DNA from 2 places in the Dankookia sp. P2 genome. Region 2 is predicted to be linked to the other one. Evidence: riboswitches for the same ligand, from Rfam matches in the RefSeq annotation. Region 2 holds a riboswitch; the other holds the start of a gene.
What was found. Region 2 has a riboswitch for cobalamin ahead of metE (5-methyltetrahydropteroyltriglutamate--homocysteine S-methyltransferase). Riboswitches for the same ligand answer to the same signal wherever they lie in the genome.
Positions count from the first base shown of each region.

Region 1: it holds a riboswitch for cobalamin, as region 2 does, so the genes downstream of both, ACQ86J_RS32480 (TonB-dependent receptor) here and metE (5-methyltetrahydropteroyltriglutamate--homocysteine S-methyltransferase) in region 2, are expected to answer to the same signal.

Region 1 is NZ_CP192581.1:5,455,026-5,462,465, reverse strand. Features, by position in the region: gene ACQ86J_RS32495 (CaiB/BaiF CoA transferase family protein) at 1-1,082, shown strand, start outside; gene ACQ86J_RS32490 (enoyl-CoA hydratase) at 1,144-1,881, shown strand; gene ACQ86J_RS32485 (exopolysaccharide biosynthesis protein) at 2,065-2,724, shown strand; cobalamin riboswitch at 2,772-2,986, shown strand; partial or broken gene ACQ86J_RS32480 (TonB-dependent receptor) at 3,129-3,509, shown strand; partial or broken gene ACQ86J_RS32475 (TonB-dependent receptor plug domain-containing protein) at 3,929-4,966, shown strand; gene ACQ86J_RS32470 (cation diffusion facilitator family transporter) at 4,930-5,919, opposite strand; gene ACQ86J_RS32465 (YnfA family protein) at 6,107-6,433, shown strand; gene ACQ86J_RS32460 (hypothetical protein) at 6,430-6,693, opposite strand; gene ACQ86J_RS32455 (TetR family transcriptional regulator) at 6,838-7,029, opposite strand; gene ACQ86J_RS32450 (hypothetical protein) at 7,317-7,440, shown strand, end outside.
Region 2 is NZ_CP192581.1:4,934,033-4,941,472, reverse strand. Features, by position in the region: gene ACQ86J_RS29345 (acetyl-CoA C-acyltransferase) at 1-460, opposite strand, end outside; gene ACQ86J_RS29340 (PaaI family thioesterase) at 662-1,129, opposite strand; gene ACQ86J_RS29335 (SAM-dependent methyltransferase) at 1,161-1,556, opposite strand; gene ACQ86J_RS29330 (SAM-dependent methyltransferase) at 1,525-1,713, opposite strand; gene ACQ86J_RS29325 (S4 domain-containing protein) at 1,695-1,892, opposite strand; cobalamin riboswitch at 2,123-2,338, shown strand; partial or broken gene metE (5-methyltetrahydropteroyltriglutamate--homocysteine S-methyltransferase) at 2,394-4,711, shown strand; partial or broken gene dxs (1-deoxy-D-xylulose-5-phosphate synthase) at 4,888-6,723, opposite strand; partial or broken gene ACQ86J_RS29310 (polyprenyl synthetase family protein) at 6,777-7,440, opposite strand, start outside.

The DNA of each region.
Region 1 (7,440 bases), 520 kb from region 2:
TCATCCGGGTGGAGCCGCCCGGCCAGGGCGACGGGCTCGGCGGCGCGCGCGACGGCTTCGACCAGGTCAACCTGCACCGCAACAAGCGCGGCCTGTCGATCGACCTGAAGAACCCGGCCGGGCTGGAAGCCTTCCGCAAGGTCGCGGCGACGGCCGACATCCTGGTCGAGAACATGCGGATGCAGGTCAAGCACCGCCTGAAGATCGCCTATGACGACCTGAAGGAGCTCAACCCGCGGCTGATCTACGCCTCGATCTCCGGCTTCGGGCAGACCGGCCCCTATTCCAAGCGCGGCGGCGTGGACCAGATCGCGCAGGGCATGGGTGGCCTCATGACCATCACCGGCGAGCCGGGCCGCGGCCCGATGCGGGTCGGCATCCCGATCAACGACCTCACGGCCGGCAACCTGCTGGCCATGGGCATCATGATGAAGCTCTACGACCGGGAGCGCACGGGCAAGGGCGGCTACGTCCATACCTCCCTGCTGGAGGCGCAGGTCTTCATGCTGGACTTCCAGGCCAGCCGCTTCCTAATGGATGGCGAAGTCGCCGGCCAGGCCGGCAACGACCACCCCGTGAACATCCCGATGGGCGTCTTCCCGACCCAGGACAAGCCGATCAACATCGCCGCATCCTCGCCCAAGCTCTGGACCAACTTCTGCAAGGCAGCCGGCCATGAGGAATGGCTCGAGGTCGAGGAATGGAAGACCAATAGCGGCCGCAGCAAGGATCGCAAGCGGATCAACGAGGTGATCGCCGCGGTCACCAGCCAGCATTCCTCCGACTACTGGATCGAGAAGCTCGAGGAAGCCGGGATCCCCTGCGGCCCGGTGAACAACATCAAGGAGGTGTTCGAGGACCCGCAGGTCCAGCACCTCGAGATGGCGATGCCGATGCGCCATCGCACCCGCGGCGACATCAAGGTCGTGGCGCAGCCGGTGAACCTCGAAGGCGTCGAGACCGGCTTCTACCGGGACATGCCGAATCTCGGCGAGCACAACGACGAAATCCTCGCGGAAGCCGGCCTCACCGCCGCCGAGATCGCCGACCTGAAAGCCAAGGGAGCCCTGGGGGGCGCATGAGCAACTTCGACTCGCCGACGGCAAGATCCTTGCCAGCATCGAGGACGGCGTCGGCCGGGTGGTGTTCAACCAGCCCGAGAAGCGCAACGCCATGTCGGTCAACATGTGGGAGGGGATGGGCGCCGCGCTCGACCTCTTCGCCGAGGACCCGGCGGTGCGCTGCGTCGTCCTCCAGGGCGCGGGCGACAAGGCCTTCGTCTCGGGCGCCGATATCAGCCAGTTCGAGAAGGTCCGCAGCAACGCCGACGCGCAGCAGGAATACGACCGCGTCACCAGCGCCGGCCGCCTGAAGCTGTCGCACTACCGCAAGCCGGTGATCGCGCAAATCCGCGGCTTCTGCATGGGCGGGGGCTTGGGCATCGCCATGTCGACCGACATCCGCATCGCCTCGGATGACAGCCAGTTCGGCATTCCGGCGGCGAAGCTCTCGATCGCCTATGGCTTCGACATGGTCCGCGCCCTGGTCGACCTGGTCGGCCCGGCGCACGCCCATATGATCCTGATGACCGGCGAGCGCTTCGACGCCCGCGAGGCGGAGCGGATCGGGCTGGTCAACAAGGTCGTCCCGGTGGCCGAGCTGGACGCGACGGTGGCGAAGCTCACCGCGACGCTCGCCGGCAACGCCCCGCTCTCGCTGACCACCAACAAGCAGACGGTGAAGGCGGTGCTGCAGGACGCCGCGGATCGCGACATGCCGGCCATCCGTGCCGCCATGGCCGCCTGCTTCGACAGCGCCGACTACAAGGAAGGCCGCCGGGCCTTCATGGAGAAGCGCAAGCCGGCCTTCACCGGCCGCTGATACCCTCCGCTCCGGCCCGCCCTACCCGGGGTTTCACCGAGATTCCCGGTGCATGGCGGGCCGGTTGCGCTTAGGATAGGTCAACCGTGACGGGCCCGCAAAGAAGGGCCGCGCGAGGAGGCTTTGGAACGCCGGCCGCGCCGCGGCCGGACATCGACTGGGACGAAGGGTCTGAGACCGGGAATGGATGGGAATATCGAGGCGCCGATCGTCGCGGCAGCCCCCGTGCATGGGCATGGCATGGAAGCCGCGGGCGCGCCGATCTCGCGCATCGTCGCCGAAGTGGCGGCCCGCTTCCCGGGCGACCGCATCTCCCTCGGCGACATGGCCCTGGCCTTCGGCGACCGCGCCTTCGGCCTGCTGATCCTGCTGCTGCTGCTGCCCTCCCTGCTGCCCGGCATGGCCTCGGTCTTCGGCACGCCGGTGCTGATCCTCGGCGTGCAGATGGGCCTTGGCCGGAGGGTACCGAAGCTGCCCGGCTTCATCGCCCGGCAAAGCATCAAGCGGGAAGACCTGCTGCGCCTGGCAGGCTCCTCCTCCAAATGGCTTAACAAGGTCGAACGCTTCGTGCGGCCGCGGCCGGGCTTCTTTACCTCCCCCATAGGCGACCGGATCTTCGGCTGGCTCACCGCCTATGTGGCCCTGATGCTGATCCTGCCCGGGCCCGGCACCAACGGCCCGCCGGCCTTCGGCGCCATCGTCATGGCGCTCGGCCTGGTCGAGCACGACAACCGGGTCACCGCCTGGGGCGTCGGCCTGACCATCGCCGGCTGCGCCTTCGCCACCTTCGTGCTCGGCGTGGTCTGCTGGCTCGGGGTCAAGGCGCTGGGCTGGGTGTTCTAGCCGCCCCCGGCCGGCCATCCCCCTGCCCCCGGCCCGGCACGCCTGCTATAGGGCCGGCATGCGCCGGTGGCCCGCAAGGGCTGAAACGGGAACGCGCGAGGCCGGGGCGATCCCGGCCAGGCCGCGGCTGCCCTCGCAACTGTAGGCGGTGAGGCCCTGCCGAATGCCATTGCGCCGCAGGGCGCGAGAAGGCGGCAGGGCCAAGGAGCTCTCGGAGTTCCCCACCGCGAGCCAGGAGACCGGCCGGCGCAGAGTTGTCTCGCGCGTGCCGGGCGAGGTGCACCGGCGCACCGGATCACAGGTCCCCCGCCCCGGCGGGGTGCCTCCGTCTGCGGGAACGACGCCCGTCGTCCCGGCCCGTTCGGGCCGGGGCTCGTTCGTCAACGCCGCAGGGGGACCCCATCATGCGACGCGTCACACTGGCCCTGGCAGGCGGCCTCGCCGCGCTGTCCGGACTTGCCCAGGCCCAGGCCCCGCTTCCCGACACCATCGTCACCGCCACCCGCGTGCCCACACCGCAGGAACGCGTGCCCGCCGCCGCCACCGTCATCACCCGCCAGGATATCGAGGAGCGCGGCTACCAGACCCTGGCCGAGGCGCTGACCGCGGTCCCCGGCCTGCGCATCGCGCCGCAGGGCGGCCCGGGCCAGCTCACCTCCGCCTTCCTGCGCGGCACCGGCAGCGCCAATGTCCTGGTGCTGATCGACGGCGTCCCTGCCAACGATGTCGGCGCCCCGGCCGGCGGCTTCGACTTCGGCCAGGACCTGCTGTTCGACGTGGAGCGGATCGAGGTGGTGCGCGGGCCGCTCTCCTCGCTCTATGGGTCCTCGGCGATCGGCGGCGTGGTCAACCTGGTCACCCGCCGCGCCGCGCCGGACAAGGCCTTCGCGCCCTATGGCGAACTGGCCGGCGGCACGCAGAACACGCTGCGCGGCGGGCTCGGCGCCACCGGCACGGTCGGCGCCTTCGACTACCTGATGTCCGGCTTCTCCCAGTCCACGCGCGGCTTCAACGCCATGGCCCCGCGCTTCGAGACCAACATCCCCGAGCGCGACGGCTTCCGCGGCGCCAACGGCACCGCGCGGCTGGGCTGGTCGCCGCTCGAGGGCACCCGCATCGAAGGGTTGCTGCGCTGGCGGGAGAACCGCTTCGGCCTCGACAACGTGCCGCAGGACGACCCCAACTATAGCGGCCGCGACCGCCGCTGGGCCGGTCAGCTGCGCGGCGAGACCAGGCTGCTGGACGGCGGCTGGACCACCGGCCTGCGGGTCTTCCAGGCCGAGCAGAGCCGCCGCTACACCAACCTGCCCGACCAGTTCGACAGCTTCACGCGGGAGGATTCCCGCTTCCGCGGCACCCGCACCGGCGTCGACTGGGGCAACACCGTCCGGCTGCCCTCGGCCGGGCCCTTCACCGATGGCGCGCTCGGCTTCGGCGTGACCCATACGCTGGAGGAGGCGCGGACGACGCAGGCCTTCCCTCCGATTTCGGCGACTTCACCAGCAACCTGCGGGCGCAGCAGCACACCACCTCCGGCTGGGCGTCCCTCCAGTACCGGCTGCTGGAACGGCTCGACCTCTCGGGCGGGCTGCGGCAGGACAACGTCACCGGGGTGCAGGGCGCGACCACCTGGAAGCTCGGCGCGTCGCTCGCCCTGCCCGAGGTGAATCCCCGCCTGCGGCTCACGGCCGGCACCGCCTTCCGTGCGCCCTCGCTGTTCGAGCGCTACGGCATCGGCAGCTTCGACGGCTTCCAGGTCTCGACCGGCAATCCCGACCTGAAGCCGGAACGCAGCTTCGGCTGGGAAGTCGGCAGCGACACCGACCTGCCCGCCTTCGGCAACCGGCGCTTCGCCACCGCGAGCTGGACCTTCTTCCAGAGCCATGTGCGCGACCAGATCATCAACGTCTTCGGCCCGACCGGCAGCACCTATGCCAACATCAACCGCGCCAATATCCACGGCGCGGAGCTCGGCATGACGCTGCGCCCGGCGAGCTGGTTCGAGACGACGGCGGCCTGGACCATCACCGAGGCCTTCGACGCCGAAACCGACCGCCGCCTGCCGCGACGGCCGGAGACGGTGGTCAGCCTGACCGCGCGGGTCGTGCCGATGCCGAAGGTGGTGCTGGCGCCGACGGTGCTGTTCACGGGCCGCAGCCCGGAAGCCGCCTTCGCCAGCTACGCCAATGACGGCACCGCCTATCCCTATGCCCGCAGCAATCCGGCGGGCACGGTGGTGAACCTGACGGCAAGCTGGCAGGCCTTCGACCAGGCGGCGCTCTTCCTCGAGGCGCGCAACCTCGGCAACAGCCGGTGGGAGCCGGTGAACGGCTTCGTCACGCCGGGGCGGAGCGTGCTGGTCGGGACGCGCTTCGCGCTGTAGCCGCGCGCACCGCCTGCGGCCGCGGCCTGAGGAAGAACCGCGTCACTGCCGGATGCGCCGCCTCGACGCGGCGCGTCGAGCGCGGCGGCGGCCTGCTCCACGGCGCCGCCGGGCAGGTCGTCGCGGAAGTCGATCGTCACCGCGACCAGCACCTCGGCCGGGCCGAGATGCATGCTGAGCAGCTCCTCCACCGCGGCGACGCGGGCATCGGCCAGCAGCATCTCGCGGATCGACTCGACCAGCCGCGGCGAGGCCGCCTCCCCGGTCAGCAGGCTGCGCGTCTCGTTCGCCAGGAAGGCCGCGGTCGCCACCAGCAGCAGGCCGATGCCGATCGAGGCGACGCCGTCCAGCACCGGCAGGTCGAGCCACTCCGCCAGGCCGAGCCCGACCAGCGCGACCAGCAGCCCGGCCAGCGCCGCCGAATCCTCGAGCAGCACGGCGAAGACGCCGGGATCCTTGCTGCGGCGGATGGCGGCCCAGAAGGGCTCACCGAGATGGGTGCGGCGGAACTCGCGATAGGCGACGCGGAACGAGAGGCCTTCGAAGACCACTGCGGCGCCGAGCACGGCGAAGTTGATCCAGGCCCCTTCCACCGGATGCGGATCGGCGATCTTCCGCCAGCCCTCATAGACCGAGAAGGCGCCGCCCAGCGCGAAGATCAGCAGCGCGACGACGAAGGCCCAGAAATACAGTTCCATCCCATGGCCGAAGGGATGCCGGGCGGTGGGCGGCCGGGCCGCGCGGCGCAGGCCGAGCAGCAGCAGCCCCTGGTTGCCGGTATCGACCGCCGAATGGATCGCCTCCGACAGCATGGCCGAGGAGCCGGTCCAGAACGCCGCGGCGAATCGGTGGCGGCGATGGCGCAATTGCCTGCCAGCGCGGCCAGGATGACTCCGCGCGATCCGCCATGCGCCATGCCCGCTGCCTCCGCTGCCGCCGGGCAGAACGGCGGCGGGGCGGGATGGCTGCATGACGCGATTCGGCGCGGTAGCATCGGGAATGCTCAGCGCCCTCGCCTATGCCATTGCCGCGCTCGCCGAGATCGCCGGCTGCTTCGCCGCCTGGACGGTGCTGCGGCAGGGCGCGAGCGGCTGGTGGCTGCTGCCCGGGGCGGCCTCGCTCGGGCTCTTCGCCTGGGCGCTCACCTGGGTGGAGGCGGATGCGGCGGGCCGCGCCTTCGCCGCCTATGGGGGCGTCTATATCGCCGCCTCGCTCGGCTGGCTCTGGATGGTGGAGGGCCAGGCGCCGACCGGCTGGGACGCCGCCGGAGCCGCGCTGTGCCTGGCCGGGGCCGGCGTCATCCTGGCCGGGGCCGCGCGCGGCTAGGTCCGCCGCGAGCGGGCCAGGATATCCGCCGCCGCCATGGGCCGGGCCGCCACCTCGGCGGCATCGGCGACGCAGAAGCCCGCGCAGCAGCGTCCGGGCGACATCCGCGCCGTGGTCCGGCCCGGCCTCCCCCGCAGGACCGAGCGCATCCCCATGATCCCGGCGCCGAGCACCAGGTCGTGGGCGACCTGTGGTGAGGCCACGTCGAACCGCCCGGCGGCGATGCCGTCGGCGATGTCAGCGGCGAGGTCGGCGCGCATCGTCTCCCCAATGGCGCCGCGAAGAATGCGACGCGGACGATGATCCAGCCCCAGGTCGGGTTGCCCTCCGCCAGGCGGATGAACAGCCGGACCGTGCACCCGACCCGGTCGGCCGGATCGGCCAGGCCGCGCAGGATGCGGGTCTCAGCTCTGGATCCGGTCGGCGATGACCGAGGCCACCTCGACCAGCAATTCCTCCCGAGTCCTGAACATAATGTAGAAGGTCCCACGCGCCACGCCGGCTTCGGCTATGAAGTCCTTGATCACCGGCGTATCGGGGCCGAGCCGGGCGAAGACCCGCATCGCCGCCTCGATCAGCGTCGCACGGGTCCGCATGCGCTTGTGCTGACCAATCTCCGGCCGGGTTGCTTTCACGCTGCTGGACCGCCGCTGGTGGCTAGGGGAACCAAGTACATAGGACAATTCCGCTCCCGACGCGAATTTAGCTTGACGGCTTCGTCATTTTGACGAATGTGTCATTTCAGGACGCAGCCATGCGCCACAGCTTGGAACGCCGGTGCCGGGGTCACGACCTACCCGGCCGGGAAGCGCCGCCCGTCCCGCGGGCGCGATGCCCAAGCGGCAGGCCAGGCGGCGGCATCGGGGATTGGAGCAGCAGCGGCATGGCCGGAATTCGCTTGGGAATACTGCGGCGAGGCCTCGCGGCCTGGGCGCTCGGCCCGGCCCTGGCCGCCGCTTCCCTCGGCCAGGCGGCGGCGCAGGACGCCGCCCTGCCGCAGCTTCGAC
Region 2 (7,440 bases):
CCGCCGTCTCCAGCATGGTCATGTAGAGCTGCGGGACATGCTGCTCGAGCCAGGGGTCGCGGGTGCGGAAGCGGTTCACCTTGTCGTTCTGCACCAGCGAGATGGATTCCAGCCCGCCGCCGACCGCCACCTGCATGCCGTCCGCGATCACCTGCTTCGCCGCGGTGGCGATCGCCATCAGGCCCGAGGAGCATTGCCGGTCCAGCGACATGCCGGGGACGCTGTGCGGCAGCCCGGCCCGCAACGCGCATTGCCGGGCGAAATTGCTGCCCTGGCTGCCCTGCTGCAGGGCGGCGCCCATGACCACGTCCTCGACCTCGGCCGGGTCGAGCTTCGCCCGCTGCACTGCGGCCGCGATCACGTGCCCGCCCAGCGCCTGGGCCTGGGTGTCGTTGAAGGCGCCGCGATAGGCCCGCCCGATCGGCGTGCGCGCGGTGGAGACGATGACGGCGGTGCGCATGTCTGGTGTTCTCCCTTTTGTTCTTCCGAAGGCAGGCTGGGGGAGAAAGTATTCTCCCCCAGGCCCCCTCATCTATTTCTGTGAGGCGGCACCCTCCCTCGGCGGCACCGGACCCACAAAAAGGAAGGGTGGGGTTCGGGGAGGGAATACTTTTCCCTCCCCAATCTTGCCTTCCCTTCTCCCCGGACGGACCCCAACGCCTCAGGCGCTGCCGAGAATCTTCCACACCCCGTCGGCATGCGTCAGGACCTTGTCGCCCTGGGTCAGCATGCCACGGATGAAGACCACGCTGCGCGTCGCCCGCAGCACCTCGCCCCGGCCGATGATCAGCTCGCCAAGCTTACCGGGGGCGATGAAGTGGTTGTTGAGCTGCACGGTAGTCACCGGCTTGCGGCCGGCGGCTTCCCAGACCGTCATCCCCAGCACGTCGTCGACGAAGCTCATCAGCATGCCGCCATGCACGACGCCGCCGATATTGAGGTGCCGCTGCTCCGGCTGGAAGGCGTATTCCCAGCCCTCCCCGGCGCGGCGGGCCAGGAAGGGGCCGATCATGGCCGGGTAGTCGCGGGCCGGCACGGGCTTCCAGCCGGCCGCCTTCAGGTCGGGCGGGATGGCGTGGTCGGCCTTCAGGTCGGGGAAGCGGCGTTCGGGCGGGGCGATGTCGTTCATGCCGCCGGTATAGCGGCAGCGACGGGATGCGTCAGGCGGGCTTGCGGGCGGCGATCAGGAACTCGCGGTTGCCCTCCGGACCCAGCAGCGGGCTGGGCTCGACCCCAGCACCTGCCAGCCCGGCAGCCCGGCCCACCACTCCGATACCCGGTTGCAGACCTGGTGATGGACATTGGCATCCCGCACCACGCCGCCCTTGGCGATGGCCGGCCCGACCTCGAACTGCGTGCTTGATCAGCGCCACCGCCCAGCCGCCCGGCACGACCAGCCCGAGCGGCGCCGGCAGCACGGTGCCGAGGCCGATGAAGCTGGCATCGCAGACCAGCACCGCGGGCGGCTCGGCCAGGCTGTCGAGGTAGCGGGCGTTCACCCGTTCCATCACCACCACCCGGGGGTCATTCCGCAGCTTCCAAGCCACGCTGGCCATGGCCGACATCGACGGCGAAGACCTTGGCCGCGCCATGGTGCAGCAGCACGTCGGTGAAGCCGCCGGTCGAGGCGCCAACATCGATGCAGACGCGGCCCTCGGGCGAGAGCCCGAAATGATGGATGGCATGCGCCAGCTTCACCCCGCCGCGGGACACCCAGGGTGGTCCTGGCCGCGCACCTCGAGCGGCGCGCCGGCATCCAGCACCTGGCCCGCCTTGTCGATCCGCCGCGTGTCGGAGAAGACCTTGCCGGCCATGATCAGCGCCTGGGCGCGAGTCCGGCTTTCGACGAGGCCGCGATCGACCAGCAACTGGTCGGCACGGGCCCTGCCCACGGCACGCGGTTCCTTTTGATCCGGCATGGCCGCGCTTCTAGACCGCGATGGTCTCGAGTGGAAACACGAAGGAGGTGAATCGCCGGCTCAGCGACATGATCAGGGCAGGGTCGGTCAGGTGCAGGCATGGCACGCGGCGACTCGCGCCCTTGGCAGAGATCGTCGGGCGGGGGGCGGCCGGTGTCGCGGCAGCGTGACCCAACGGCGATTGCCAGTTACATCACATGCACATATCTTTATGTCATGTCGGTCCCGCGCGAGCGGGTGAAGAGGAACACCGTGCGGCGCACTCCGCCCAGTCGGTGGCTGCCCCAGCAACTGTCGGCGGTGAGCCGCCGGTCCCACGCCCTTCGGGGGCAGGCCACTGCGCGGGCGACCGCGCGGGAAGGCCGGGCCGGCGGCGGCGACCCGCGAGCCAGGAGACCTGCCGGCATCGGCGACCCCGGAGGGGCGCCGCAACCCTACCGCGGCTGGGTGCACCGGGGGCGGAGTGCATGACGCATGACCATCGCCGCCAATCTCGGCTTCCCCGGATCGGGCCCCGCCGCGAGCTCAAGACCGCCCTCGAGGCCTTCTGGGCCGGGCGCGGCACGGAGGACGACCTCCTGCGCAGCGCGGCCGGGCTGCGCGCCGCCAGCCGCCGGCTGCAGCAGGGCGCCGGCATCTCGCACATCCCGTCGGGCGACTTCGCGCTCTATGACCATGTGCTGGACACCGCCTGCGCCTTCGGCGCCATCCGCCGGGCTATGGCTGGTCCGGCGAGGGCCCGGCCTCGCTCGCCACCCGCTTCGCCCTGGCGCGCGGCGCCCGCGGCAGCGCGGCCGAGCAGGCCGCCGGGATCGCACCCGACGCGCCGGCGCTCGAGATGACCAAGTGGTTCGACACCAACTACCACTATCTCGTCCCGCCCATCGCGCCCGGCACGCGCTTCCACCTGGCCGAGAACCCCTGGGCCGAGGCGGTGCGGGAAGGCCTGGCGACGGGCTGCCGCACCCGGCCGGTGCTGCTCGGGCCGGTCTCCTTCCTGTTGCTGGCCAAGCCGGTGGATGGCAGCGACCCGCTGCGCCAGCTGCCGGCCTTGCTGCCGGCCTATGCCGAGCGCGCTGCGCGGCATCGCCGAGGCCGGCGCCTGCTGGGTGCAGCTCGACGAGCCCTGCCTTGCCACCGACCTGCCCGCCGGCGGCGCCGCCGCCTACCGGCTCGCCTATCGCCACCTCGCCGACGCCACGCCGGGGCTTCACCTGCTGATCGCCACCTATTTCGGCGGGCTCGGCGACAATCTCGGCCTGGCCTGCGGGCTGCCGGTGGATGGCCTGCACCTCGACATGGTCCGCGCGCCGGAGCAGCTAACGCCGGCGCTGGCGGCGCTGCGGCCGGAGCAGTGGCTCTCGCTCGGCCTGATCGACGGCCGCAATGTCTGGCGCCGCGACCTGCGCGCCGCCTTCGCCCTGGCGCAGCAGGCGGCGGGGCGGCCGGGTGGCGCAAGGCGGCTGATGATCGCCCCCTCCTGCTCCCTGCTGCACGTACCGCACGGCCTGCGCGGCGAGACCGCGCTGCCGCCGGTGCTGCGCAAGGCGCTCGCCTTCGCCGAGGAGAAGCTGGCCGAGGTGGCGCTGCTGGCCCGGGCGCTGGACGAGGGCGAGGCCGTGGCGCAGGCGGCCTTCGCCGAGAGCGCCGCGGCGTTGGAAGCGCTGCGGGCGGGCGGCGCCGACCCGGTGGTCGCCGCGCGCCTCGCCGCGGCGACACCGGCGATGGAGCGGCGCGCCAGCCCCTATCCCGCGCGGGCGGCGCGGCAGCAGGCGCGGCTCGGCCTACCGCCGCTGCCGGTGACCACCATCGGCTCCCTGCCGCAGACTGCCGAGGTGCGGCAGGCGCGCGCCCGCCTCGCCCGTGGCGAGACCGCCGTCGCCGATTACGAGGCGACGATGCGCCGGCTGATCGCCGAGGCGGTGCGCTGGCAGGAGGAAGCCGGGGTGGACGTGCCGGTGCATGGCGAGTTCGAGCGAAACGACATGGTCAAGTACTTCGCCGAGCAGCTGGCCGGCTATGCCTTCACCCGGCATGGCTGGGTGCAGTCCTATGGCAGTCGCTGCGTCGCACCGCCCATCCTCTGGGGCGACGTCTCCCGCCCCGCGCCGATGACGCTGGACTGGACCAGCTATGCGCAGTCGCTCACCGCGCGCCCGGTGAAGGGCATGCTGACCGGGCCGGTCACCATGCTGCAATGGTCCTTCGTGCGGGAGGACATCCCGCGCGAGACGGCCTGCCGGCAGATCGCCCTGGCGATCCGCGACGAGGTTCTGGCGCTGGAGGCGGCGGGGATCGCCATCATCCAGATCGACGAGCCCGCCTTCCGCGAGGGCCTACCGCTGCGCCGGGCGGCGCATGCGGACTACCTGCGCTGGGCGGTCGGCTGCTTCCGCCTGGCCGCCGCCGGGGTGCGGGACGAGACGCAGATCCATACCCACATGTGCTACGCGGGATTCGGCGACATCATCGCGGCGATCGCCGCGATGGATGCCGATGTCATCTCGATCGAGACGACGCGGAGCCGGATGGAGCTGCTGGCGAGCTTCGAGGGCTTCGCCTATCCGAACGGGATCGGCCCGGGGGTCTGGGACATCCACAGCCCGCGCGTGCCGCCGGCCGAGGAGATGGCGGGGCTGTTCCGCCGCGCGATGCGGCACCTGCCGACGGAGCGGCTCTGGCTGAACCCGGATTGCGGCTGCAAGACGCGGGCCTGGGCGGAAGTGAAGCCGGCCATCGCCAACCTGGTGCAGGCCGCGCGCAGGCTGCGGGCGAAGCTGGTGCAGCCGTAAGAAAGATTGGGGAGGGAAACAGGTATTCCCTCCCCCAGACCCCACCCTTCCCTTTTGTGAGTCTGGCGCTCGCCGCGCGGCGAGCGCCGGACTCGGAGAAATAGAGGAGGGTCCAGGGAGGATACTTCCTCCCTGGCCTTGCTACTGCCCGGGCCGGCGCCGCCGCGGAGGAGGGAGCCCAGCGCCCCGACCGCCATGGCGACGATCTGCGCCGCGTTCAGCCCGGCCTCGTCGTACTGCTTCTTCGGGTTGTCGTGGTCGAGGAAGCGGTCCGGCAGGCACATCGGCCGCACCTTCAGCCCGTGGTCCAGCATCCCGCGCAGCGCCAAGTGCTGCAGCACGAAGCTGCCGAAGCCGCCGACCGAGCCTTCCTCGATGGTGATCAGCACCTCGTGCTCGCGCGCCAGACGCTCGACCAGCTCGGTGTCCAGCGGCTTGGCGAAGCGGGCATCGGCGACGGTGGTGGACAGGCCGCGGGCGCCGAGTCTCCTCGGCCGCCTTCAGGCATTCCTGCAGGCGCGTGCCATAGGACAGGATGGCAACCGAGGTGCGCTTCCTTGATGATCCGCCCGCGGCCGATCTCGAGCGGCATGCCGCGCTTCGGCAGCTCGAGCCCGAGCCTCGCCGCGGGGTGGCGGAAGGCGGAGGGCCGGTCGTCGATGGCGGCCGAGGTCGCCACCATGTGCATCAGCTCGAGCTCGTCGCTGGCCGCCATCAGGACGATGTCCGGCAGGCAGCCGAGATAGGCGATGTCGAAGCTGCCGGCATGGGTCGCGCCATCGGCGCCGACCAGGCCGGCCCGGTCGATGGCGAAGCGCACCGGCAGCTTCTGCAGCACCACGTCATGCACGACCTGGTCGTAGCCGCGCTGCAGGAAGGTCGAGTAGATCGCGCAGAAGGGCTTCATCCCCTCGGTCGCCATGCCGGCGGCGAAGGTCACCGCATGCTGCTCGGCGATGCCGACATCGAAGCTGCGGCGCGGGAATTTCTTGGCGAAGGCATCGAGGCCCGTGCCGGAGGGCATCGCCGCGTTGATCGCCACGATCCGCTCATCGGCCTCGGCCTCGGCGATCAGGGCGTTGGAGAAGACCTTGGTGTAACTCGGCGGGCCGGGCGGGGCCTTCTGCTGCTCGCCGGTGATGACGTTGAACTTGACCACGCCGTGATACTTGTCGGCGCTCGCCTCGGCCGGGGCATAGCCCTTGCCCTTCTGCGTCACGACATGCAGCAGCATGGGGCCCGGCATCTCCGCGTCGCGCAGGTTGCGCAGCACGGGCAGCAGGTGCTCCAGGTCGTGGCCGTCGATCGGCCCGACATAGTAGAAGCCCAGCTCCTCGAACAGCGTCCCGCCGGTCAGCAGGCCGCGGGCATATTCGTCTGCCCGCTTGGCGGCGCGCTCGATCGGCCCGGGGAAGTGCCGCGCCAGCTTCGCCATCATCTCGCGCACCGAGATGAAGGGACGGGAGGAGACGACCTTCGACAGGTAGGCGCTCATCGCCCCGACCGGCGGCGCGATCGACATGTCGTTGTCGTTCAGCACCACGATCAGGCGCGACTTGTTGGCGCCGGCATTGTTCATGGCCTCGATAGGCCATGCCCGCGCTCATCGCGCCGTCGCCGATAACGGCGACGACGTTGCGCGGGTCGCCCTGCAGGTCGCTGGCCACCGCCATGCCGAGCCCGGAGGAGATCGAGGTGCTGGAATGCGCCGCGCCGAAGGGGTCGTATTCGCTCTCGGACCGCCGGGTGAAGCCGGACAGCCCGCCGCCGGTCCGCAGCGTGCGGATGCGGTCGCGCCGCCCGGTCAGGATCTTGTGCGGGTAGGCCTGGTGGCCGACATCCCAGATCAGCCGGTCGCGCGGCGTCTCGAAGACCGCATGGATGGCGACCGTGAGCTCGACCACGCCGAGCGAGGCGCCGAGATGCCCGCCGGTCTGGCTGACCGCATGGATGGTCTCGGCCCGCAGCTCATCCGCCAGCTGCTTGAGCTGGTCGGTCGAGAAATTGCGCATGTCGGCCGGGACGCGAACCCGGTCGAGGAGCGGAGTGGAGGGGGTACGGACATTCAGCTCCTCCGCTCGATCGTGAAATCTGCCAGCATCCGCAAGAGGTCGCCCCTCTCGCCGAAGCCGTCAAGGTGATCCTTGGCCTGGGCGACCAGGCGCTCCGCCTGCAGCCGGGCCCGTTCCAGGCCGAGCAGGCTGACCAGCGTGGCCTTGCCGGCTGCGGCGTCCTTGCCGGTCGCCTTGCCGGTCTCCTCGGCGCTGGCGGTGGCGTCCAGCAGGTCGTCGGCGATCTGGAAGGCGGCGCCGAGGTCGCGGCCATAGGCCAGCAGCGCGTGCCGCTGCGCCGTCGGCGCCTTGCCGAGCACCGCGCCGGCCTCGGCGGAGGATCTCGATCAGCTTGCCGGTCTTCAGCGTCTGCAGCCGGCCGACCGCCATCTCGTCCATCTGGCCGCCGGACTGCTCGGCCAGCATGTCGATCATCTGGCCGCCGCACATGCCGCGGGGACCCGCTGCCTTCGACAGGCAGCGCACAAGCTCGACCCGCACGGCGGGGTCGGGATGCGTCGCCTCCTCGGCCAGCACGGTGAAGGCGTGGGACTGGAGGGCATCGCCGGCGAGGATCGCGGTCGCCCTCGTCCCAGGCCTTGTGCACGGTGGGCTTGCCGCGGCGCAGGTCGTCGTCGTCCATCGCCGGCAGGTCGTCATGCACCAGGGAATAGGCGT